DNA from 3 places in the Aliidiomarina sp. genome. Region 3 is predicted to be linked to each of the others. Evidence: predicted binding sites of a transcription regulator. Region 3 holds the regulator's gene; each other region holds the start of a gene.
The links. The regulator MetJ, encoded in region 3, represses methionine synthesis genes. The targets are predictions, from matches to a motif close to TAGACGTCTAGACGTCTA.
Positions count from the first base shown of each region.

Region 1: the regulator MetJ is predicted to act here: its motif matches at 3,927-3,944, upstream of msrA (peptide-methionine (S)-S-oxide reductase MsrA).
Region 2: the regulator MetJ is predicted to act here: its motif matches at 3,177-3,194, upstream of metK (methionine adenosyltransferase).

Region 1 is NZ_JBLRWZ010000001.1:108,187-115,973, reverse strand. It holds gene suhB (inositol-1-monophosphatase) at 1-608, opposite strand, end outside; gene trmJ (tRNA (cytosine(32)/uridine(32)-2'-O)-methyltransferase TrmJ) at 739-1,470, shown strand; gene iscR (Fe-S cluster assembly transcriptional regulator IscR) at 1,592-2,074, shown strand; gene ACNA7P_RS00530 (IscS subfamily cysteine desulfurase) at 2,089-3,261, shown strand; gene msrA (peptide-methionine (S)-S-oxide reductase MsrA) at 3,285-3,848, opposite strand; gene ndk (nucleoside-diphosphate kinase) at 4,134-4,565, shown strand; gene ACNA7P_RS00515 (bifunctional tRNA (adenosine(37)-C2)-methyltransferase TrmG/ribosomal RNA large subunit methyltransferase RlmN) at 4,650-5,786, shown strand; gene ACNA7P_RS00510 (RodZ domain-containing protein) at 5,843-6,919, shown strand; gene ispG (flavodoxin-dependent (E)-4-hydroxy-3-methylbut-2-enyl-diphosphate synthase) at 7,040-7,787, shown strand, end outside.
Region 2 is NZ_JBLRWZ010000006.1:11,433-19,219, reverse strand. It holds gene epd (erythrose-4-phosphate dehydrogenase) at 1-1,003, opposite strand, end outside; gene tkt (transketolase) at 1,015-3,006, opposite strand; gene metK (methionine adenosyltransferase) at 3,250-4,392, shown strand; gene ACNA7P_RS02730 (ABC transporter permease) at 4,466-5,518, opposite strand; gene ACNA7P_RS02725 (ABC transporter ATP-binding protein) at 5,515-6,432, opposite strand; gene ACNA7P_RS02720 (16S rRNA (uracil(1498)-N(3))-methyltransferase) at 6,650-7,390, shown strand; gene gshB (glutathione synthase) at 7,412-7,787, shown strand, end outside.
Region 3 is NZ_JBLRWZ010000014.1:50,511-58,297, reverse strand. It holds gene ACNA7P_RS05575 (DUF6689 family protein) at 1-134, opposite strand, end outside; gene ACNA7P_RS05570 (class I SAM-dependent methyltransferase) at 393-1,376, opposite strand; gene ACNA7P_RS05565 (malic enzyme-like NAD(P)-binding protein) at 1,485-2,735, shown strand; gene ACNA7P_RS05560 (hypothetical protein) at 2,759-3,214, shown strand; gene metJ (met regulon transcriptional regulator MetJ) at 3,290-3,616, opposite strand; gene metL (bifunctional aspartate kinase/homoserine dehydrogenase II) at 3,788-6,232, shown strand; gene ACNA7P_RS05545 (penicillin-binding protein 1A) at 6,229-7,787, opposite strand, start outside.

The sequences.
Region 1 (7,787 bases), on a different contig from region 3:
AAAAAGCCATCGTAACGGCCAGAGGCTACGTAGGCTAAATCAAGTGCTGCGGCGCCCATGCGTCGAACATCTGCAGCTTGCTCAAAGAATTTGCTAAACACAGCTTGGTATTCTGGCAGTAAATGCTTCATGCGGAATGGGAAGCCAGTGGCGAGTAATACGCCATCCAGATCTTTATTCGGGCTTACGCGAATACGATAGCCATTCAGTTGCGCTCCTGCGCCGCGGCTTGCGGTAAACATTTCTTCGCGCACCGGATCGTACACAACAGCGTGCTGTGTAATGCCTTTATGCGTAAGTGCAATAGAAATACAAAAATGAGGTATGCCACGCACGTAGTTCGTGGTGCCATCAATTGGATCGATTACCCACAGGAAATCCCCCTCTGCGCCTTGCTCACCTGATTCTTCCGCTAAGAATTTATGATCAGGATACGATTTCTTAATCGTATTAATAATCACTTCTTCACAAGCGAGATCGATGTTCGAAACGTAATCATGTAGGCCTTTAGAGGTTACTTCTACTTGATCTGTGTTGGCAAAAGATTTCATTGCCACACGGCCGGCTGCACGGGCAGCACGCACCGCAATGTTTAAAATTGCATGCATGGGTAATTTCCTGTTCTGGCAAAGAGCGAGTGAAAAAATTCGGCTGCATTATAGGCATGTTTTCTGGCAGATGCAATCATACAGGGGCTGTGCTAGTATCTGCCGGAATTTTCACCTTGGAATCGTTGGCATGCTAAATCAAATTCGAATCGTTCTTGTAAACACCTCAGATCAACGCAATATTGGCTCTGCTGCTCGAGCCATGAAAACCATGGGGCTTACCGAATTAGTATTAGTTGCGCCGCTAGAGGAGCCGCAAGGTAAAGCGCAGGCTCTGGCTGCCGGTGCCACCGATGTGTTGGCTAATGCTACTCGGGTGGATACACTTGCGGATGCCTTGGCAGATTGCAGCTTGGTACTGGCTACAAGTGCGCGTAATCGCACTTTGGATTGGCCACAATTAACCCCACGTGAAGCTGGGGAAAAGGCGATTCAAGAAGGGTTGCAGGGTGCAAAGATCGCTATCGTATTTGGCCGCGAAGCCAGTGGCCTTACTAACGAAGAGCTGCAGCAAAGCAATTTCCATATTCATATTCCGGCGAACCCCGATTACAGCTCGTTAAACTTAGCAATGGCGGTACAAACTGTTAGTTATGAGCTGCGCATGGCGTATTTAGCTGCCCAAGAACGGGTACCAGCAGCGGCTGATGAATATCCGTTACATAAAGAGCTAGAAAGCTTTTATGAGCATTTTGAACAAGTACTTACCAAATCCGGCTTTATTGTGCGCCAACACCCTGGATTAGTAATGACCAAATTACGGCGATTATTCACCCGCACGCGGCTAGAGCAAAATGAGCTGAATATTCTTCGCGGGGTTTTAGCATCGCTGGAGAAGCATCTGCCGAACTCTAAAGCTTGAGTGTTTTACTAGGGTAAATACTTGATAGAAATACTCGGGAATGGTAAAGTTTTGCCTATTATCGAGGGTGTTTGTAGGCTGCAAAACGCCCTCGAAGCTACGTTAACCTGAGGTAGTGAGCATGCGATTAACATCGAAAGGGCGCTATGCCGTAACGGCTATTATAGATGTAGCCTTACACTGTGAGCACGGCCCGGTACCCCTTGCGGATATATCCGAACGGCAAGGTATTTCATTATCCTATTTAGAACAGCTGTTTGCTCGCTTACGCCGCAGCGGCGTTGTAAGTAGTGTGCGTGGGCCAGGTGGTGGCTATCAACTAGGCCGGCCAGCAGCTGATATCTCCATTGCGGCAGTAATTCACGCGGTGGATGAAAGTATTGATGCAACCCGTTGCCAAGGTAAATCAGATTGCTTAGGGGGCACCCGCTGTTTAACGCATTCACTCTGGTCTAGTTTAAGCGAACGTATTGATGATTTTCTCGCCAATATCACGCTTGCTGAATTAGTGAATCAACAGGATGTGTTGGAAGTTGCAAAACGGCAGCAAAACAAATTTGCCGCGAAAGAAGAGCAGAAGATAGCACTGAACATACAGGTTTAAGTACTTTGAGTAAGATTACCCTACCGATTTATCTCGATTATGCCGCAACTACGCCAGCAGATTTTTTAGTGGCTGAAAAGATGGCTAATTACCTTACTGTAGATGGCGTATTTGGCAATCCTGCATCACGTTCGCATCGCTTTGGTTGGCAAGCCGAAGAGGCTGTAGACACAGCCCGGGAACAAATAGCGGAATTGATAAATGCCGATCCCCGCGAAATCGTATTTACCTCCGGTGCTACGGAAGCCACTAATTTAGCTCTCAAAGGCGCTGCTGCCGCGTATCAACATAAAGGCAAGCATCTTATTACGTTATGCACCGAGCATAAGGCCACCTTAGATACTTGTGCGGAGCTTGAGCAACAGGGCTATACCATTACTTACGTGCCCGTACAAACGGATGGTGGTTTAGATTTGGCGGTGTTGGAGCAGGCACGGCAAGCAGATACCATCTTGCTCAGTGTTATGCAGGTAAATAACGAAATTGGCGTAATTCAAGATATTGCGGCGATTTCCCAGTGGTGTAAACAACACGATATTCTCTTGCATGTAGATGGCGCGCAAAGTGTTGCCAAAATTCCAGTAGATGTACGCGCGTTGAACATCGATTTATTCTCGATTTCAGCACATAAAATGTATGGCCCAAAGGGAATTGGCGCGCTGTATGTTCGCCGCACACCGCGGGTTCAGTTACATGCGCAAATGCATGGCGGAGGGCACGAGCGTGGTATGCGTTCCGGTACCCTACCAACGCACCAAATTGTGGGTATGGGCGAAGCGGCGCGCATCGCGAAAGAACAATTACATAATGGCGAAAGTGATCGCTTACTAGCACTAAAAACTCAACTATGGGAAGGCATCAGCGCATTACCAGGCGTGCACATTAATGGTTCATTAAACAATTCAGTGGCGGGCATTTTGAATGTTCAGTTTGCCGATATTGAAGGTGAAGCATTGCTGATGGCGATCCAAGATTTGGCTGTTTCAACTGGTTCGGCGTGCACATCGGCAAGTGTTGAACCTTCCTATGTTTTGCGAGCTCTGGGCCTATCAAATGCGCTGGCGCATAGCTCGATACGCTTTAGTGTGGGGCGTTACACGAGTGCGGAAGAAATCGAGTACACGGTGGCATTGCTAAATCGCGTGGTGCCCGAGCTGCGCAATGCGGAATCGTTATGGCAGCTCTAAACACCGCTTGATGATGCCTTTCTCTAGGCGTCTTGTTTTAAACGCGCAGCAAAGGTTTGGCGAAATTTGGCTAGCTTAGGCGAAACCACTGCTTGGCAGTATTGGTTTTCTGGATTGCGTAAAAAGTAATCGCGATGATACTCCTCGGCAGCATAATAGCGATCAAGAGGCTCAACTTGCGTTACTACCTTACCCTTGCCATCAGCACCGGGCCATATCTGCTCACGTTCAATTTCTGCAATAATAGCTTCGGTTTGTTCACGTTGCTCAGCGTTGTGATAAAACACAGCTGAGCGATATTGGGTACCAATATCATTGCCTTGGCGATTCAGTTGGGTTGGATCGTGGAGGGCGAAAAAGATTTCTAAGATTTCGCGAAAACTAATGTGCTCAGGGTTAAACTGCAAGCGAACCACCTCAGCATGGCCAGTAGTGCCAGAGCACACCTGCTCATAACTTGGGTTCTCAAGTTGCCCACCGGCATACCCGGATTGCGCATCAATTACGCCTTCCAGTTGCTTGAAAGCCGATTCCAGACACCAAAAGCAGCCGCCGGCAAGAGTTGCTTCCTGAAATGTAGTGGCCATACATACCTCATGTAATTGTTGTAGCATTGTTGTAACAAAGAAACGCTGTAATAGCAGTGCGAATGAGCTAAACGCATTTAACCATCTAGCCGTCTAAACTACAGCAGCTGCATGGATTTGCCAATAGCCTTTAGCGTGATCTACGTAAATATTCTTGAAAAAGAACGCCAGTTTGCTACGCAGCGCAAATTTATTGGGAAATTGCGCGGAATTCACGTATAATCCGCGCGTCTTTTTTAACCACTTTGAATGGCTCAGCAGAGCCTCAATTACCGGGAGTAAACAATGGCTTTGGAACGCACTTTGTCCATCATCAAGCCTGACGCGGTTGCAAAAAATGTAATCGGCGCCATCGTAAACCGTTTTGAAACGTCTGGCCTTCGTATTGTAGGTCAGAAAATGATGCACTTAAGCAAAGAACAAGCTGAAGGCTTCTATGCTGAGCATAGCGAACGTCCTTTCTTTGGTGCTTTAGTTGAATTCATGACTTCTGGCCCAATCGTAGTAATGGCGCTTGAAGGCGAAGACGCAGTTCGCAAAAACCGTGAAATCATGGGTGCTACTAACCCACAAGAAGCTGCCGCTGGTACATTGCGTGCAGATTTCGCGGAAACCATCGATGAAAATGCGGTACATGGTTCAGATGCAGTTGAATCAGCAGCGCGCGAAATCGCTTATTTCTTCTCTGATGAAGAAGTTTGCGCACGCACCCGCTAAACTATTAGTGAAGCGTGTAATAAAAAAGGGGCGTTTAGCCCCTTTTTTGACTTTTATAGCAGTTGTTGGAAACGAGGTTACGTAATGACAACCACCACTAAGAAAATCAATCTACTCGATTTAGATCGCCAAGGTATTCGTGATTTCTTCGCCGAATTGGGAGAAAAACCTTTCCGCGCCGATCAAGTGATGAAGTGGGTATATCATTATTGCATTGATGACTTCGATGACATGACCAACCTGAATAAAGGTTTACGTGGCAAGTTAAAAGAGATCGCCGAAATTAAAGCACCAAAGATTAAAGTGCAGCAGCAATCTGCCGATGGCACCATTAAGTTCGTTATGGAATTGGAAGATGGCCAAGAGATTGAATCGGTGTGGATTCCCGAAGAAGATCGCGCTACCTTGTGTGTATCATCACAAGTTGGTTGCGCTTTAGAGTGCACATTCTGCTCAACCGGCCAGCAAGGCTTCAACCGCAACTTGAAAGTTGCCGAAATTATTGGCCAAGTGTGGCGTGTAAGTAAATTATTAGGCCCCTTTGCAGACACCAATGTGAAACCTGTAACAAACGTAGTAATGATGGGCATGGGCGAGCCATTATTGAACGTGAAGAACGTAGTGCCAGCAATGCAGCTCATGTTGGAAGATTATGGGTTCGGTTTATCGAAGCGGCGGGTAACCTTGAGTACATCTGGGGTAGTACCAGCGCTAGAGAAACTGATTGGCCAAATTGATGTTGCCTTAGCTATTTCATTGCATGCACCGAATGATGAGTTGCGTAATGAGATTGTGCCAATTAACAAAAAGTACCCAATTGAAGAGTTTTTAGCCGCTTCACGTAAATATGTTGAAAATTCAAAAGCGCAGACGAAAGTAACCGTTGAATATGTCATGATAGACCACGTTAATGATTCAACAGAGCTTGCGCATCAGTTGGCGAAAGTATTGAAAGATACTCCAAGTAAGATTAACTTGATTCCATTCAATCCATTTCCGGGGTCTGATTATGGGCGCTCCAGTAATTCGCGCATCGATCGCTTTTCGAAAGTGTTGATGGAATATGGATATACAGTTATCGTAAGAAAAACGCGCGGTGATGATATTGATGCGGCTTGCGGACAGTTGGTGGGGGATGTGATTGACCGCACCAAACGGCTCTTAAAAAAACAACAAAAACAGAAATCTGGGGAACCGATTCAAGTTAATATTGTCGGTTAACTGGGTACCCGAATAACAGCATGGATTGCAATTCTAGTGGTGAACTTCAGGCTATCATGACAAATAACACAGACGCACACGAGAACATACAGCCAGACGCTGTAGAGGAGTTGCTCGAACACTCCCGTACTCCAGGAGAAATGCTCTGCGAAGCGCGGAAAGCGGCTGGCTTATCAATAAGCCAAGTAGCCGATCGCTTGCGCTTGCGGCAAACGCTAATTAAAGAACTCGAGCAGAATGAATTTTCCAAACACGTTAGTGACACTTATATTCGTGGATACCTCCGTTCTTATGCGAAAATTTTGCAGCTTGATGAATCCGAAATCATGGCCGCTTATCGGCAACATTTTGGTGAGCAAAAGCCTGCTGGCGCCATGCAAACCTTTTCGAATAAGAAAAATATTGAATCACAAGATAATCGTTTAATGATTATTACTTGGATTATTGTACTTATTTTGATTGGTTCAGTGGCTGTGTTCGTATGGCAACAATTTTCTGAAGATCGCGCACAAAGCAGTTCTAGCTCAGTAAATGCGCAAAGCACCACGCCAATTGCACTGGAGGCTACTGAAGAGCCTTCGGCAGCGGAGAGAGCTGCAGCGCAAACTCCAGGGCCAAGCGAACTGCCGGTGAATACCAGCAACAATACTGCTACAAATACTACGGTTACCGAACAACCTCGGCTAGAACCTACGGTAGTTGAGAACACAGAAACTACGCAAAGATCTGGCAGCGGCGAAACTGCCCAGAGCGTGGAAACTGCCCAGAGCGCGGAAACTGCCCAGAGCGGCGAAAATGCCCAGAGCGGCGAAAATGCCCAGAGCGCGGAAACTGCCCAGAGCGTGGAACCTGCCCAAACGAATAGTAGTGATGCTACAGATCCAGCCGCATTAGGCGAGCTAGTATTGGTATTCAGTGGTGATAGCTGGGTGCGCATTGAAGATGCCACTGGCGAAGCGATTGCCTACGGCGTAAAAGTAGATGGCTATACTATGCCATTAAATGGCCAAGCTCCTTACTCGTTAACGCTTGGAGCGCCAACCTCGGTAACAGTTTACTTTCAAGGTGAGCGCGTAGATATTAGCGATTTCGGTGGCGGCCGTATTGCGCGGTTTAATCTGCCTCGCAATTAATAAACGTACTACACAGTATGCCGAGTATTCTCAGTTGCATAATGTTTTCAGTAACGCAGTATTTTCAGTAACACAATATTCTTGGTAACTAGTTCACATTTATAGAGCAGTAATGAAACGATGACGCACGAATCCCCAATTACACGCCGAAAAACCCGCCGTATCTACGTTGGTAATGTGCCGATCGGTGATGGCGCACCTATTGCCGTGCAATCCATGACCAATACCCTTACTACCGATGTTGCTGCCACCGTTGCCCAGATTAATAAAATCGTAGCTGCAGGTGGTGATATTGTGCGCGTTTCAGTGCCTACTATGGATGCTGCAGAAGCCTTCAAAAAAATTCGCGAGCAGGTGAATGTGCCGCTGGTAGCTGATATCCATTTTGATTACCGTATCGCCTTAAAAGTGGCTGAATATGGGGTGGATTGTTTACGTATTAATCCAGGCAATATTGGCCACGAAGATCGCATTCGCGCGGTAGTAGATGCCGCGCGAGATAAAAACATTCCCATTCGAATTGGTGTAAACGCCGGTTCACTCGAAAAAGAAATTCAAGAGAAATATGGCGAGCCAACAGGTGCCGCTTTAGTGGAATCAGCGATGCGCCACGTGGATATTTTAGATCGCTTCGATTTCCAAAATTTCAAAGTGAGCGTAAAAGCCTCAGATGTGTTTCTTGCCGTGGAAGCTTATCGCTTATTATCGAAACAGATTGAACAACCCTTGCACCTAGGTATTACCGAGGCAGGTGGTGCCCGAGCTGGTGCAGTTAAATCAGCTATTGGCTTGGGTATGTTATTGAACGAGGGCATTGGCGACACAATTCGGGTTTCACTTGCCGCTGATCCAGTTGAAGAAATAAAAG
Region 2 (7,787 bases), on a different contig from region 3:
CCAACACTTTTACCAGTTGTTTGTGGCTCACGCGGGTTTGCGTACCGTCCACAATACTGGAGCGTGGATCGTGGTTAAAATCCGCGGAAACAAGAGGAATTTCCGTGTAACCCAAAATTTCCGGCAATTGTTCGGCAGCAGCAGTTGCCAATGCTTGGTTTACCGATGCGATATCTACTTTGCTTTGTAAGGTTACGCTTAAATCCATCGCTGTAACGTTAGTAGTAGGTACGCGCACAGCAATGGCTTCAAAACGGCCGGCAAATTTCGGCAAAATACGTTCAATACCACGCGCTAACCGCGTATCTACGGGAATAATGGATTGCGAACTAGCACGCGCTAGGCGTAAATCATCATGGTACGCATCAATTACTTGCTGATCATTCATTGCCGAGTGAATAGTAGTGATAGTACCGCTATCTACACCAAACGCATCATCAAGTACCTTAATTACCGGCACAATACAATTCGTAGTACAAGAACCGTTAGAAACAATGCGATGCTCTGGTAGCAGCTCGTGCTGGTTGATGCCCTGAATAATGGTGAAATCCACATCAGGTGATGCTGGATGGGAAAATAATACGCGCTTGGCACCCGTTAATAAATGCGCGTGCCCATCGGCACGGCTACCAAACACGCCAGTACATTCCAACACCACATCGATATCAAGTTCACGCCATGGTAAATCGGCAATTTGCGCACGATGGAACAACTGAATTTCCGCCACTACATTGCCCGGTTGCCTACCATTTTGCGTGGCAATAATCAGTACATCTTGCTCCGCCCCCACCTGCGCAGCAAAACGGCCATGGGTAGAATCGTATTGCAGCAGGTGAGCCATACCATCGCTACTCGCCAGCTCATTAATGGCTACCAACTCGATCTGTTCATGCCAACCCGATTCCAACCATGCGCGCACCACACTGCGGCCAATGCGGCCAAAACCATTAATGGCTACGCGCGTTTTCCGCGCTGGCCGTGCACCACTTACTGCTTCGTTCAATGTTTATGCCTCTAAATGCCTTTCGCTACCTTCACCACATTTTCTACAGTGAAGCCGAAATGCTTGAACAACTGATCGGCAGGTGCCGATTCACCGAAACTACGCATACCCACAATAGCGCCATCAAAACCGGTATATTTTTGCCAGAAATCAGCAATACCAGCTTCCACTGCCACCCGGCGGCGCACTGCTGGTGGCAATACGCTATCGCGGTAGGCTTTATCTTGCTTATCAAACACACAGGTTGAAGGCATTGAAACTACCCGCACTTTCTCACCGTTAACGCTCAACTGCTCAGCGGCTTGCATCGCTAATTCCACTTCCGAGCCGGTGGCAATTAAAATCAATTCAGGGTTTGCAGAAAAATCTTTCAGTACATAGCCGCCTTTGCGAACTGCCGCGAGCTGCTCTGCATTACGATCCATTTGCGCCACACCTTGGCGGGTAAACACCAAGCAAGTGGGGCCATCGCTGCGTTCAATTGCGGCTTGCCACGCTACCGCTGATTCCACTTGATCGCATGGGCGCCATGTTTCGCAATTTGGCGTTAACCGTAAGTTCGCCATTTGCTCTACCGGCTGATGCGTTGGGCCATCTTCACCCAGGCCAATGGAATCATGAGTGTAAACGTGAATTACCGGCTGCTTCATAAGTGCTGCCATACGAATTGCATTGCGCGCATACTCCATAAACATCAAGAAAGTAGCGCCATATGGGCGGAAGCCACCGTGCAATTGCAGGCCATTCATAATCGCCGACATACCAAACTCACGCACACCGTAATAGATGTAGTTACCACTAGCATCAGTTTGCGTAAGCGGCTTGGAATCATTCCAAATCGTAAGGTTCGAGCCGGCCAAATCAGCCGATCCACCGAGTAACTCTGGCAAAGCTGGGCCAAATGCATTCAAGGCGTTCTGTGAAGCTTTGCGGGTAGCTACTTTTTCCGGGTTAGCTTGTAGTTTCTCTACGTATTCTTGCGCAACTTCAGCCCAATTCGCTGGTAATTCGCCGTTCATGCGGCGGCTAAATTCACGCGCAAGCGCCGGGTGCTGTTCAGCATAGGCTGCAAATAATTCATTCCAGCATTTCTCTGCGTGGGCACCTTTTTCACGGGCAGACCAAGCAGCATACACATTTTCCGGCACTTCAAACTTGCCGTGTTCCCAACCGAGTGCCGCACGGGTAGCCGCAATCTCTTCTTCGCCAAGTGGCGCACCATGGCAACTTTCAGTACCTTGCTTATTTGGAGCGCCAAAACCGATTACCGTTTTGCAGCAGATAAGTGTAGGCCGTTGCGTATCGCCACGCGCTTCGGTAATGGCTTGCTGCACCGCTGCACTATCGTGGCCATCAACATCAGCAATTACTTGCCAACCATAACTTTCGAAGCGCTTCACCGTATCATCGGTAAACCAGCCTGCAACTTCGCCATCAATAGAAATACCGTTATCGTCATAAAACGCAATAAGTTTCCCTAAACCAAGCGTACCTGCCAGTGAACACGCCTCATGGGAAATACCCTCCATTAAACAGCCATCGCCCAAGAAGGTATAGGTGTAATGATCAACGATATCAAAATCTGCACGGTTGAACTGGGCAGCCAGTACCTTCTCGGCAATGGCCATGCCTACTGCATTGGTAACACCTTGGCCAAGTGGCCCAGTAGTGGTTTCTACCCCTGGGGTATAACCATACTCAGGATGCCCCGGAGTTTTTGAGTGCAATTGGCGGAAATTTTTCAGATCATCAATGCTTAAATCGTAACCTGTTAAATGCAACAGCGAATAAATTAACATTGAGCCATGGCCATTCGAAAGCACGAAGCGATCGCGGTTTGGCCAGTTAGGGTTTACTGGGTTGTGGGAAAGAAAATCACGCCACAACACTTCGGCGATATCCGCCATTCCCATAGGCGCACCTGGGTGGCCTGATTTGGCTTGCTGCACTGCGTCCATACTAAGGGCGCGAATCGCATTGGCGAGGTAACGACGATCTGACATCAGAAACTCCTGGCATTTTGTGATCATTTGAAAGGCGAAAGCCGTAAGTTGGCTAGCGCATATTGTCTATCATTCCGCCGATGCACGCAAATTGAAAGCATCACCTATCTGTGCATCGCTGCGAATAGATAGGTACAGAGAATTTAACGTTTTATTCACGTTTAGACAGATAGACGTCTAAAAGTAGATTTATGCAAGATATTACGCTACCATTGCCGCAAATTATTGGAGCTCGGAAAAACTATGGCACGTCATTTATTTACTTCAGAATCAGTTTCTGAGGGACACCCAGATAAAATTGCTGATCAGATCTCGGATGCAGTGCTCGATGCGATTCTTGCACAAGATCCACGCGCTCGCGTTGCGTGTGAAACTTACGTAAAAACCGGTATGGTTTTAGTAGGCGGCGAAATAAATACCAATGCATGGGTAGATATCGAAGAGCTTACCCGCTCTACCGTGCGCAAAATTGGTTATACCCATTCCGATATGGGCTTTGATGCCGATAGCTGTGCAGTATTAAATGCCATTGGTAAGCAATCGCCAGATATTAATCAAGGCGTAGATCGCGCTCGCCCAGAAGATCAAGGCGCCGGCGACCAAGGTTTGATGTTTGGTTATGCCAGCAATGAAACCGCTGAATTCATGCCAGCACCGGTAATGTATGCGCACAAACTTGTGCAGCAGCAAGCTAAGGTGCGCCGCACCGAACTAAAATGGTTACGCCCAGATGCAAAAAGCCAGCTTACCTTCATATATGAAGATGGAAAGCCAGTGGGTATTGATGCCATTGTACTTTCAACACAGCATGCGCCGGAAATTGATTTACCAGAGTTACGTGAGGCGGTGCTGGAAACCATTATTAAGCCTGTATTACCAGCTGAATGGTTATCCAACAAAACGCAAATTCATATCAACCCAACTGGCCGTTTTGTAATTGGTGGGCCTATGGGTGATTGTGGCTTAACTGGCCGCAAAATTATTGTAGATACCTACGGCGGTATGGCGCGCCATGGTGGTGGCGCATTCTCGGGCAAAGATCCTTCTAAAGTAGATCGTAGCGCCGCATATGCCGCCCGTTATGTAGCGAAAAACTTAGTAGCCGCCGGCGTTGCCGATCGCCTTGAACTGCAAGTTTCATACGCCATTGGTGTTGCTGAGCCAACCTCGATTAGTATCGAAACTTTCGGCACCAGCCAATACGATGAAGAAACCTTGATTGGTATCGTGCGCCAGCATTTTGATTTACGCCCTTATGGCATTTTAAAAATGCTTGATTTAGAGCGCCCAATCTATTTGCCAACCGCAGCATACGGCCACTTTGGCCGCGATGAGTTCCCTTGGGAACGGGTTGACAAAGTAGAGGTTATTCGCGCTTCGCTATAACTTACAGCGCTAATAAGAAACCCGAGTTACTGCAGTAACTCGGGTTTTTTAGTTTCCTACTATCGCAATGCGCTTAGCGGCCATCCCCTATCCAGCGGAATAAACGCGCGCCTAGCAGCAAGAATGCTAGGGTCATCGCCAGTAGAATCATAATTTGCGGTAGAATTTCCACCAACCCGGCGCCATCGAACATTACTGCGCGGGCAGCAGCGAGCAAATGCGTAAGCGGAAATATTTGCGCAAATTGTTGTACCCACACTGGCGAGCTATCCAGAGAAAACCATACCCCCGAAAGCAATAGCATGGGCCAGGCAACAAAATCGAGTAGCCCGCGGGAGAGTTCCTCACTGCGCGTGCGGGCCGCAATCAATAGCCCCAATGCGGAGATACAAAGAGAGCCCAGAAAAGCTAATAGAATCAGCAATAAGTAGCTGCCTTCCATCACAAAACTGAAAATTGCATTGCAGATTAAATACACCACAATCAGCGTTACGATTACCAGCCATACCCGCGAGGCTACCTGTGCGAGCAAAAACTCGAATGCAGAAAGAGGTGTTGCTTGTAAGCGTTTGAGTACCGAATTTTTCCGATACCGCACAATTACATACCCCACGCCATACAAGCAGCTGAACATTAAATTCATGGCTAATATGCCCGGTAGTACCCAATCTACATACCGCAATGCTTGGCCCGTTAATATTTCTTGCGTATAAGCATCGCTACGAGCGGTTAGCAATTCGGCGGCTAGTGCGCTTCCCGGCGAGCTTTCATTCAACCAATAGCGCTGCTCAGCGGGCGCAATTACTAAATCTAGTTGATGTTGCTGCAGGCGCCGCAATGCCTGTTCGCGATTGGTATAAGGCACTTGCTCCACGAAGCTTAAGCTCGCGAACTCTGGCACTCGAATTGTATGATCATTATCTACTTGCTCCTGCGCTACTTCCTGCGCTAATTCGTGCACTACGCCCACGCTCACAATGGTACGATCATCACTATCAAACAAAAAAGCGAAAGCAGCCACTAATACGAGCGGGAAAACCAAGTTCCAACTCAGCGATTCTTTATCGCGTAAAAACTCAAGGTTGCGAGCGGTAAATACACCAATAAAACGTTTCCAAAACATCATTCACCCCGCAACTCATGGCCAGTTAACTTTAAAAACAAATCATCAAGGGTTGCCGATTCAACCTGCAAACCATGCAACGAAACACCACTTGCGATTAACGCAGCCAAAGTAGTATCTACCGCCTCGGCTTGCAGTTGATAAAACTCACCTTGTGCCTCAGCTTCGGCAAACACGGGTGGCAAACTACCTGCTGTAAAGTTCGCCCGCGGTAAACGAATGAGGGCGCCACGAAAGTGTTGGTGCAATAATGCACGAGGAGCGCCTTGGGCAATAATCTTGCCTTGATCGAGCACGGCAATTTCATCACACAACTGCTCCGCTTCATCCATGTAATGGGTGGTAAGCAGCACTGTTTTGCCACGATCGCGGATAGAGCGCACTAGTTGCCAAAAATTGCGCCGAGCTTGCGGATCTAGCCCCGTGGTGGGTTCATCGAGAAACAACAAATCTGGATCATTCATTAACGCCAGCGCCAATAGCAAACGCTGCTTTTGGCCTCCCGAAAGTTTGCGGTGATCCCGATCCAAAATATCTTCCAAATTACACCAACGAATAAGCTCGTTTCTATCCATGGGCTCAGCGTAGAAACGGCTAAACAGATTCAGTACATCAGTAACTTTGAGAAAATCTGGTAGTGCCGTATGTTGAAATTGAATGCCTACTTTTTGAAAGAAGCTGCTATCTACAGGTTTACCTCGATAAAGTATTACTCCTGCATTGGCCTGCAAAATGCCTTCAAGCATTTCTATCGTGGTGGTTTTGCCAGCCCCGTTCGGCCCCAGCAAACCGAAACAGATACCCTCGCGAATATCTAGATCAAGCTGATTCACCACGGTAACGTCACCATAGCGCTTTGTAAGCCCACGTGTACTTAAAATGATATGTTCGTTCGCTGCCGGAATTGAATCTGCCAAAATAAACTCTCACTTTTGCTAGGGTTATGTTCGCTGCATTCAGCAGGAATACTCTTGCTATTTATCGCGCCAATCGCCAACGCTTACTCGCGGCCAAACAGTTGCCGCGGCCGCCTGCCGCGGGTAACATGGCAGTTATGATTACAGGTATCGCAGCGAGCAGTTTAGTAACACGCGATGCTGTTTTTACTTATCCGCTTAACCATTAAGGCTTACTATGCGCATTCCCCGCATTTATCACCCCATACCAGCAGAACATGCACTACAGGTACAACAACCGGCTGAGCTTAGCGCTGAGGCCAGTAACCATGTTGGCCGCGTATTGCGTTTACAGCCGAGTGCATTAGTAGAGCTCTTTACCGGTGATAATCACCGCTACCCCGCCGAAATAGTTGCGGTTACCAAGAAGGTAGTAACGGTAAAGGTGTTAGAACAGATTAGCGCAAATGTAGAATCGCCTCTAGCAATTCATTTAGCCCAAGGCATCTCCAAAGGCGATCGTATGGATTTTGTGCTGCAAAAATCGGTGGAGCTTGGAGTGCATAGCATTACTCCGCTATTTACCGAACGCTGTAACGTGAAGCTAAATGCCGAACGCTTAGCGAAAAAGCAGGAACAGTGGCAAAAAATCGTGATCAGCGCCTGTGAGCAGTGCGGCCGCAATACGGTGCCGCAAGTAATGCCCGCTCTCACTCTTAACGAGTGGCTTAATACTCAACGGCAAGGCCTAACCCTTACTCTTGAGCCTACGGCGCAAGATAGTTTTAAACAATTACCGGCCCACAATACGTATCAATTACTGATTGGCCCCGAAGGTGGTTTTAGTGAGCATGAGGTGCAACTCACTCAGCAGCACCATTGCCACCCTGTGCAATTGGGCCCACGCGTGTTACGTACAGAAACTGCAGCACTTGCAGCCATTACTGCGTTACAATCTAATTTTGGCGATCTCGCCTAAACCTGTTCTGGGAGTTTTTTTATGCTTCGTGTTGCTATCGTGATGGACCCGATCCAAACCGTAAAAACCTATAAAGACACCAGCTTCCGCATTGCCCTAGAAGCGCAAGCGCGTGGTTATGAGCTGTTGTATTTAGAGCTAGCCGATATGTTTATCGAACAAGGTACGGCAATGGCGCGAGTGCAGCCGCTAAAGGTAACCGATCGTGAGCAAGATTTTTATCAACTAGGCACGGCCGAAATTGTAGCAATGGGCGAGCTTGATGTGATCTTCATGCGTAAAGATCCGCCTTTTGATATTGAATTTGTGTACGCCACCCATATGTTAGATTTAGCAGCGCGAGATGGTGCGTTAGTGGTAAACCGCCCACAAAGCCTGCGTGATTGTAGCGAAAAGT
Region 3 (7,787 bases):
CCGTTATCAAGCACAACATCAGCAGAAATCCGATTTTCAGCAAACTTAATCTCATTTGCATACGCTTGTTGCATTGCTAGTGGTTGAATGAGCAACGCAGCAGCAAAAGTAAAGCTTACGAGTTTTTTTAACATTGTCTTGTTCCTCTATGTAACCAAAATACCGAACCAAATGTGGTGTGGATCTGTTTTAAGCAAAAAACTCAAACAACGAGTAATATCACTTAGGTAAAAATGTAAATGGAATGTAAAGATTTATGGCGAGATAATGGCAAGAGATTTGCGGATTAGATATAGGGGTTTACCCTCTATTTATTGCAAAAGAGCCCATCTTGGGCTCTTTTCGGTACATTTCGCGACCTTAAGTGCATAATTAAGGTGGATTATGAGTACTTACAGCGGTTTTTGCGCTTTTAATAGCCAAGCAAACAGCTGTTCGTTGGCATTAAATTCACTCAGTTCACTTGTGGCCTGCGCTTGGCTAAAGCCTTTACTGATTTTCTTCGCACTTGCGGCAGTTAACGCGGCTTCGCCGTGGCTAACCAACCGCTGCTGATGATCTTGCAGCATATTAAACGAAATCATTAAATATTCTGCCGCCTGGGTGGCTTTCTCTGTAGTGTCTGCGTAGTTAATTAATTCCAGCACACGGCCAAAAATTTCATTTAGCCACACCCGATCTTCAGGCTTGTTATATTTTTCTTGTAGCTGCTGCATAATCCATTCAGTAGTGCGCTTTGATGCCAAACAAGCTTGGTTTTGCTGCCATTCTGCAAAGGTCATTTTTTCAAGCTGCATGGCCGCTAAACGTAAAAATAGATCGGCCTGCAAAAATAACGGCGTGCGATTTAAGATATGCTCAAAAATCTCTACACCTTGGCTGGCTTCTTTTACTAATTGCGCACGCTTGTTCTGCGCTATCGCAACAAACTTGCCGCCAGGCTTTAAAACTCGCAGTATTTCTTTGGTTGCCGCAGCGGTATCACCGTACTCAAGGCCGAATTGGCTTAATACACAATCCACCGATTCATCGGCAAAGGGTAGTTTAGCCATATCGGTATTGCCGTGAAATTGCACATTTTGCACACGTTGGGCAAGCTCTGGCTTATCTTTCAGTGCGGCTTCGGGATTAATCTCGGCGCTATCTATACCCTGTATCTGCCAATCTTTGCCATGTTTTTTGGCATATGCGGCTACTACTGCAGCAAGTGCACCATTACCACAGGCAAGATCAACAATAGTTGCTTGTTTGGGGAATTCACTTAATTCTTGTTCCCATAATGCGGTTAATTCCGGCTGATAGCTTGGATCTTTATCGCCTGCAGCAAAGCTGCTTAGAGTTTTAGAGTACTGCCAATGGTTGTTCCAATGCTTCATATTATTATTCTCTTTAAAGGTAAGATTTGTTTCTTGCCGAATTCGCTTTACACTGCTGGATAGCTTAACCTGCCACTTACACGAAATACACTAACGGAATTTAATAAAATGACCGACTTTCGTCAGCAAGCTCTGGATTACCATGCTCTTCCCACGCCCGGCAAAATTAGTATTGAACTTACTAAGCCAGCGGAAACCGCGCGTGATTTAGCTCTCGCATATAGCCCTGGTGTAGCCGAACCGGTTCGGGCAATTGCTGAGAATCCTGAAGATGTATATCGTTACACTGCGAAAGGCAACCTCGTTGCGGTGATTAGTAATGGCACTGCGATTTTAGGGCTTGGTAACCTAGGGCCGAGTGCCTCAAAGCCGGTTATGGAAGGCAAAGCTTTATTGTTTAAGCGCTTTGCCGGCCTAGATTCTATTGATATCGAAGTAACCCACCGCACAACGCAAGATTTTATCAATACCGTTGCCAACATTGCGGGTACGTTTGGCGGTATCAATTTAGAAGATATTAAAGCTCCAGAGTGCTTTGAGATTGAACAAGCACTGATCGAGCGTTGCGATATTCCAGTATTCCATGATGATCAGCATGGTACGGCCATTGTAACGGCAGCTGGTTTATTAAACGCCCTCGAAATTCAAGGTAAAAACATCAAAGATGTACAAATTGTGTGTTTAGGGGCCGGGGCAGCTGCCATTGCTTGTATGGAGCTGTTGATTAAGTGCGGCGCTCAGCGTGAGCACATCTACATGCTCGATTCTAAAGGTGTAATTCATACTCGCCGTACCGATTTAAATGAATATAAACAATTATTTGCCAACAACACGGATAAGCGCACGCTACAAGAAGTAATTAACGGCGCCGATGTATTTGTAGGTGTATCTGGCCCCAACTTACTTGGTGCAGACGATTTGGCATTAATGGCAGAGAACCCGGTAGTGTTTGCCTGCTCAAATCCAGATCCAGAAATAGATCCGGATATCGCGAATGCAGCGCGCGATGATTTAATTATGGCCACAGGCCGCTCTGATTATCCAAACCAAGTAAATAACGTGCTGTGTTTTCCATTTATTTTCCGTGGCGCACTTGATGTTCGCGCTAGCGCGATTAATGATGAAATGAAGCTAGCGGCTGTAAATGCCATTCGCTCGTTAGCAAAAGAGCCAGTGCCTGAAGTGGTTCTTACTGCTGCAGGTATTGATACACTTGAATTTGGCAGAAAATATATTATACCAAAACCGATGGACCCAAGATTATGTGGGCGAGTAGCACGCGCAGTGGCGTTAGCCGCCGTTGCATCAGGTGTGGCAAGGATTGATTTACCTGCCAACTATATGGAAGATCGTTCTTAGGTACACTATTTGAGGGCAACACGATGTTTATATCAAGCATGAAGCGTTTGCTAACCATGAGCGTATTACTGGCTACCGTAGTTGCGTTAAGCGCTTGCCAATCGGCTCCCGATGAAAACGGCGCCCGCGTGGAAATTAATTATAACCCAACTATTTTGCGGCCATTTCCAGATGACACCAGCATGCCAATGCGGCACTCCGGGCCAATTGATATTGAGTGGTATGATGAAGCGCTTAGCAAAGCTCATCGTGAGTTTGTGGCCGGGGGCAGCCGTTCCGATGATAAACCAGAGATTTTATTAGAGGCAGAGCGGCATTTGCGCCGAGCACTCAACCAGCCCGTACGTTTTGGTGTAACAGGCCATCGTTTATGGGTAGAGCCGCGCGGCTTAGATGTAAATTACCGCTTAGTGGCGGAAGCTTTCGCTGGAACAGGATTGTTTAAACGTGTGCAGGTAGGCCATTTGAGCTATCAATAACTGGCGGTAGCAAGTGTTGCCGTAACAGCAAAAACCAGAGCATATGCTCTGGTTTTTTATTGCTTACGCAGCTAGTTATTCATCACATAAATCATCTTCAGAATAGGGGATGCCATGCGCATCAAGGTATTCTCGCACCGCTTGCGGGATTTTATGTGGGTTGTCTTTGCGTAAATCATGATCATCCGGCAGTGGCTGCCCGGTGAATGCATGGAGGAATGCTTCGCACAGCAATTCACTATTGGTAGCATGGCGCAAGTTGGCTACTTGCCGGCGGGTACGCTCATCGGTGAGCACTTTAAGTACTTTTACCGGAATTGATACGGTGATCTTTTTTACCTGCGTACTCTTTTTGCCGTGTTCCGCGTACGGGTAAATGTATTCGCCATCCCAATCCATAATGAAAACCTCCGGTAAATAGGGTTCGTAGCTGCTAGAAAAACGTTATTATGCGGTAATGTTCTATATTATGCCCTTTTTTAATCTATTTAGCCATCTAAACTTCTATTTAAAGGAAGTTTTCGTTATGATGTATACAATTCAATTCATTTAGTGAGGCTACTAGCTGTTCGCATGAATACACTTCAATCTCCTACGCCAGAACGCATTCGTGCTATTGCCGATGAAATTCACGTGCATAAGTTCGGCGGTAGTAGCCTCGCCGACGCTTATTGTTATCGGCGGGTAGCCCGTATCGTAACTGAGCACGCTGGCGTAAGTGATTTAGTGGTTGTTTCCGCTGCCGGTGATACCACCAACCGCATTATAGCCATCGCGGAAGCACGAGAGAGCCAGCCCGATTATGCGGCAACGCTCTTTTCTTCACTAAAGCGTTATCAGCAGGGGCTAATTGAAGAACTGTTAACTGGGCGCTCATTGAACCAACTATTAGCAGATTCAGAAGCCGATTTTCAGCGCTGGCAGCGTTGGCTAGTTGGCGAGGAAGATATTGACCGTGCTGAGCTATGTGCCTATGGCGAACTTTGGAGTTCACGATTGCTGGCCGCATTGTTACAAAAGCAAGGTTCACGTGCCGATTACATAGACGCGCGCACTTTTTTAGAAGCAACGGATGCCGCCGAACCAGTAATTGATAGTGCAGCCTCGCGCGAAAAGTTGCTCGCCCGGTTAGGCCCTTATCCTGGCACACGTTTTATTGTTACCGGCTTTATCTGCAGTGAAAGTGGTAGTGGCCGCACTTTGTTACTCGGAAGAAATGGCTCGGATTATTCAGCAACTTTAATTGCTAGCCTTATTGATAGCCGCCAAACCACTATTTGGAAGGATGTAGCCGGCGTTTATTCTGCAGATCCGCGTAAAGTTGAGCGCGTGGTGAGCCTACCTTCGTTAGATTGGAGCGAAGCTGAAGAGCTTGCTCGCCTTGGCAGCCCTGTGTTGCACCCGCGTACCTTTCAACCTGTAAATCGCGAGCGCATGGTAATTAGTGTGCGCTCAAGCTTGAAAGTTGAAAGCCAGCAAACACGAATTGGCCAGTATGATTACACCGAGGCGCAAGGCAAAGTACTTACCTCGCTGGCCGATGTGGCGTTATTTAGTATTGGTTTACAACATGCGGGCCTCATTTCACGTTTTGCAGGCAACCAACTGCAACCACTAGTAACCTGGGATGAAGAAAGCACCAGCGAGCGCTTCTATGCCTTTCACCAAAACCATTTAGATTATATCCGTAATTGGGTAGCACAAAACGATGCAGAACATCATGTACATGAGGTAAGTGGCTACAGCATGGTGGCGCTAGTAGGCGCGCGAATTCAAGAAACTAAGCAGTTTGCTGTATTGCGCCGGGAAGTGGGTGAGCAAGAACTGCGCCGATTCATTGTGGCAGAGAACAAAACCTCGGCAATCGCGATACTGGGCCAGAAACTCGATAACCGCTTATTTAACCGCTTGCATAGCCAGCTCTTTAACTTCCGCCGGAGCGTAGGGATTTTAGTATTTGGCTGCGGCAACATCGGTAGTGAGTGGCTGGATTTGTACCGCCAGCAGCTTGATCGTATGAATGAGAACGTGGATGTGCGGGTGCTGGGTATCGCCAACTCAAAGCGTTTATGGCTTGATTACAGCGGTGTTGATTTACAAGATTGGCATGAAACTTTTGCTCGCCTAGCACGCCCTTATCTACTTACTGAGTTATTGCGGGAGCTACCGAATGCCCCTTGTGATGAGCTTATCTTAATGGATTTAACCGATTCCGGTACCATTGCGCAACTCTACCCAAGCTTCTTCGCCAACGGCATGCATATTATTAGTGCCAATAAGCGTGCAGGTTCGGCAGAGGAATCGCTGTATCGAGAAATTCGTACCATCCAACACGAATATAAACGTGAGTGGCTATACAACACCACGGTTGGCGCTGGCCTACCGCTAAATTATGCGCTCAATGATTTGATTCGCAGCGGTGATAATATTCGCAGTATTTCCGGAATTTTCTCTGGCACCATGAGTTGGTTATTTGAAAACTTCGATGGCCAAGTGAAATTCAGTGATTTAGTGCTGCAAGCTAAAGCTGAAGGTTTCACCGAGCCAGATCCGCGGGAAGATTTATCCTGCCATGATATCGTTCGGAAACTGCTGATTGTGGCGCGGGAAATTGGCGCCAGCTTAGATTGGGATGATATTGAAATTAATGGCTTAGTGCCTGAGCACTTACAAAACTTGCCCGTTGCGGCGTTTATGCAACGGTTGAATGAGCTTAACGCCCCCATGCAAGCATTATGGGAAGAGGCGCAACAAGAGCGCAAAGTGCCACGCTTAATGGCGAGTTTCTCAATTACGGAAGGGCGCAGCCATGCACGGGTTGGTATCGAGTACATTTCTGTAGAAGATATGCTTACTAACCTCATTCCAGGCGAGAATATCTTTGTAATCTACAGTGAGTGGTACCACGATATGCCGTTGGTAATTAGCGGCCCTGGCGCGGGCCGCAAAGTTACTGCTGGTGGAGTGCAATCTGATTTACATCAATTACTCGCCAAACTTGCTGTAGCCGAGCGTTAAAATAACCGCTCCTCGTCTTCAAATATCTCTGGTGTACGCCGAGTTGAATCTGCGAAATCTGTAGGTTCAGTGCCGCGAATAAAGTACTCAAACATACTGGTATGATCGTTACGATTAGTAAGCTTACCGCTAGGCTGATCGATACGCACAGACACCATATTTTCAGGCAATGCAAAGGCTGGGCTACTTACATGTTGTAGCGCTGTTTCCATGTAGCGCACCCATCCTGGTAATGCAGTAGTAGCACCCGCTTCTGAGCCAACAATCGGCTGCCGTTGCCGGCCTAAATTACTATTCAAGCTAGAGCGGCCTAGGGCGAACTCAAGATTATCGAAACCCACCCAAGTAGCGGCTACAGTGCCGCGAGTAAAGCCTACAAACCAAGTATCTCGAACATCGTTCGTGGTACCTGTTTTGCCGGCCAAGTTGCGGTTACGTAACGATTGCGCGCGCCAACCGGTGCCGTTCCAGCCAGTTTGGTGTGCCCAACTACCGCCGCCCCAAATCGCTGATTGCAATGCTTCAGCCACTAAATAAGCTACTTGTTCTGGAATTACCTGCGGTGCTTGCGACCACTCACTTAAAATTGCCGCATTCACATCATCATCGTTACTAAATTCCACGCCAGCTTCTTCAGCCGCGCAACGTGCGCAGGCGTAGGTAGGGCTTGCCTGAAACACAATGTTGCCATCTGAATCTTCAATTCGATCAATAAAATGCGGCGTAACTAAGTAGCCGCCATTGGCAAATACGGCAAAGCCACGAGCCATTTCTAATGGGGTAAATGAAGCCGCTCCGAGTGATAACGATTCATTGCGTTGTACATCGTTTGCTAAAAAGCCAAACCGCTCAAGGTAATCGGCGGTTTCATTTACACCTAACTCGCGAATTAAACGCACCGACACCACGTTTTTAGAACGTGCAAGAGCTTCCCGAAGGCGAATTGGCCCATCATAAACTTCCGGCGAATTTCGCGGCCGCCATGCCGAACCTGAACCTGGATTCCATTGTGTTATCGGCGCGTCATTTACCAACGTGGCTAAGGTGAAATTGTGGTCTAGCGCTGCGGCGTAAATAAAGGGTTTAATAGTAGAGCCCACTTGCCGTTTGGCCTGGGTTGCACGATTAAACTGGCTATGATTAAAGCTATACCCACCCACAATACTTTGTATGCTGCCATTGTTCGGATTCAGCGCCACAATTGCCGAGCTAGGTGCAGGCATCTGCGCTAAACGATATGCCTCATCAAATGGCCGCACGATAATATGATCACCAACATTGAGGATATCGCCAGCCGTTTGTGGTGCGCGCCCTTGCCGCTCTGCATCAATATACGCGCGGGCCCAATCTAGATTCTTCCATGCAATCGTTGTTCGCGAGCCAGAACGCAACATCACCGTAACCGATTGTTCGCCAACATCCATTACCACGGCATGCTGTAAACGGCCAAAGCGAGGTTGCCGCTGTAGATAGGCAATAATTTCACCATCTGGCCATGCCTGTCCACCGAGCTCAATCATGGTTGCTAACGTACGCTCATCAGGAAGTTGCTGCA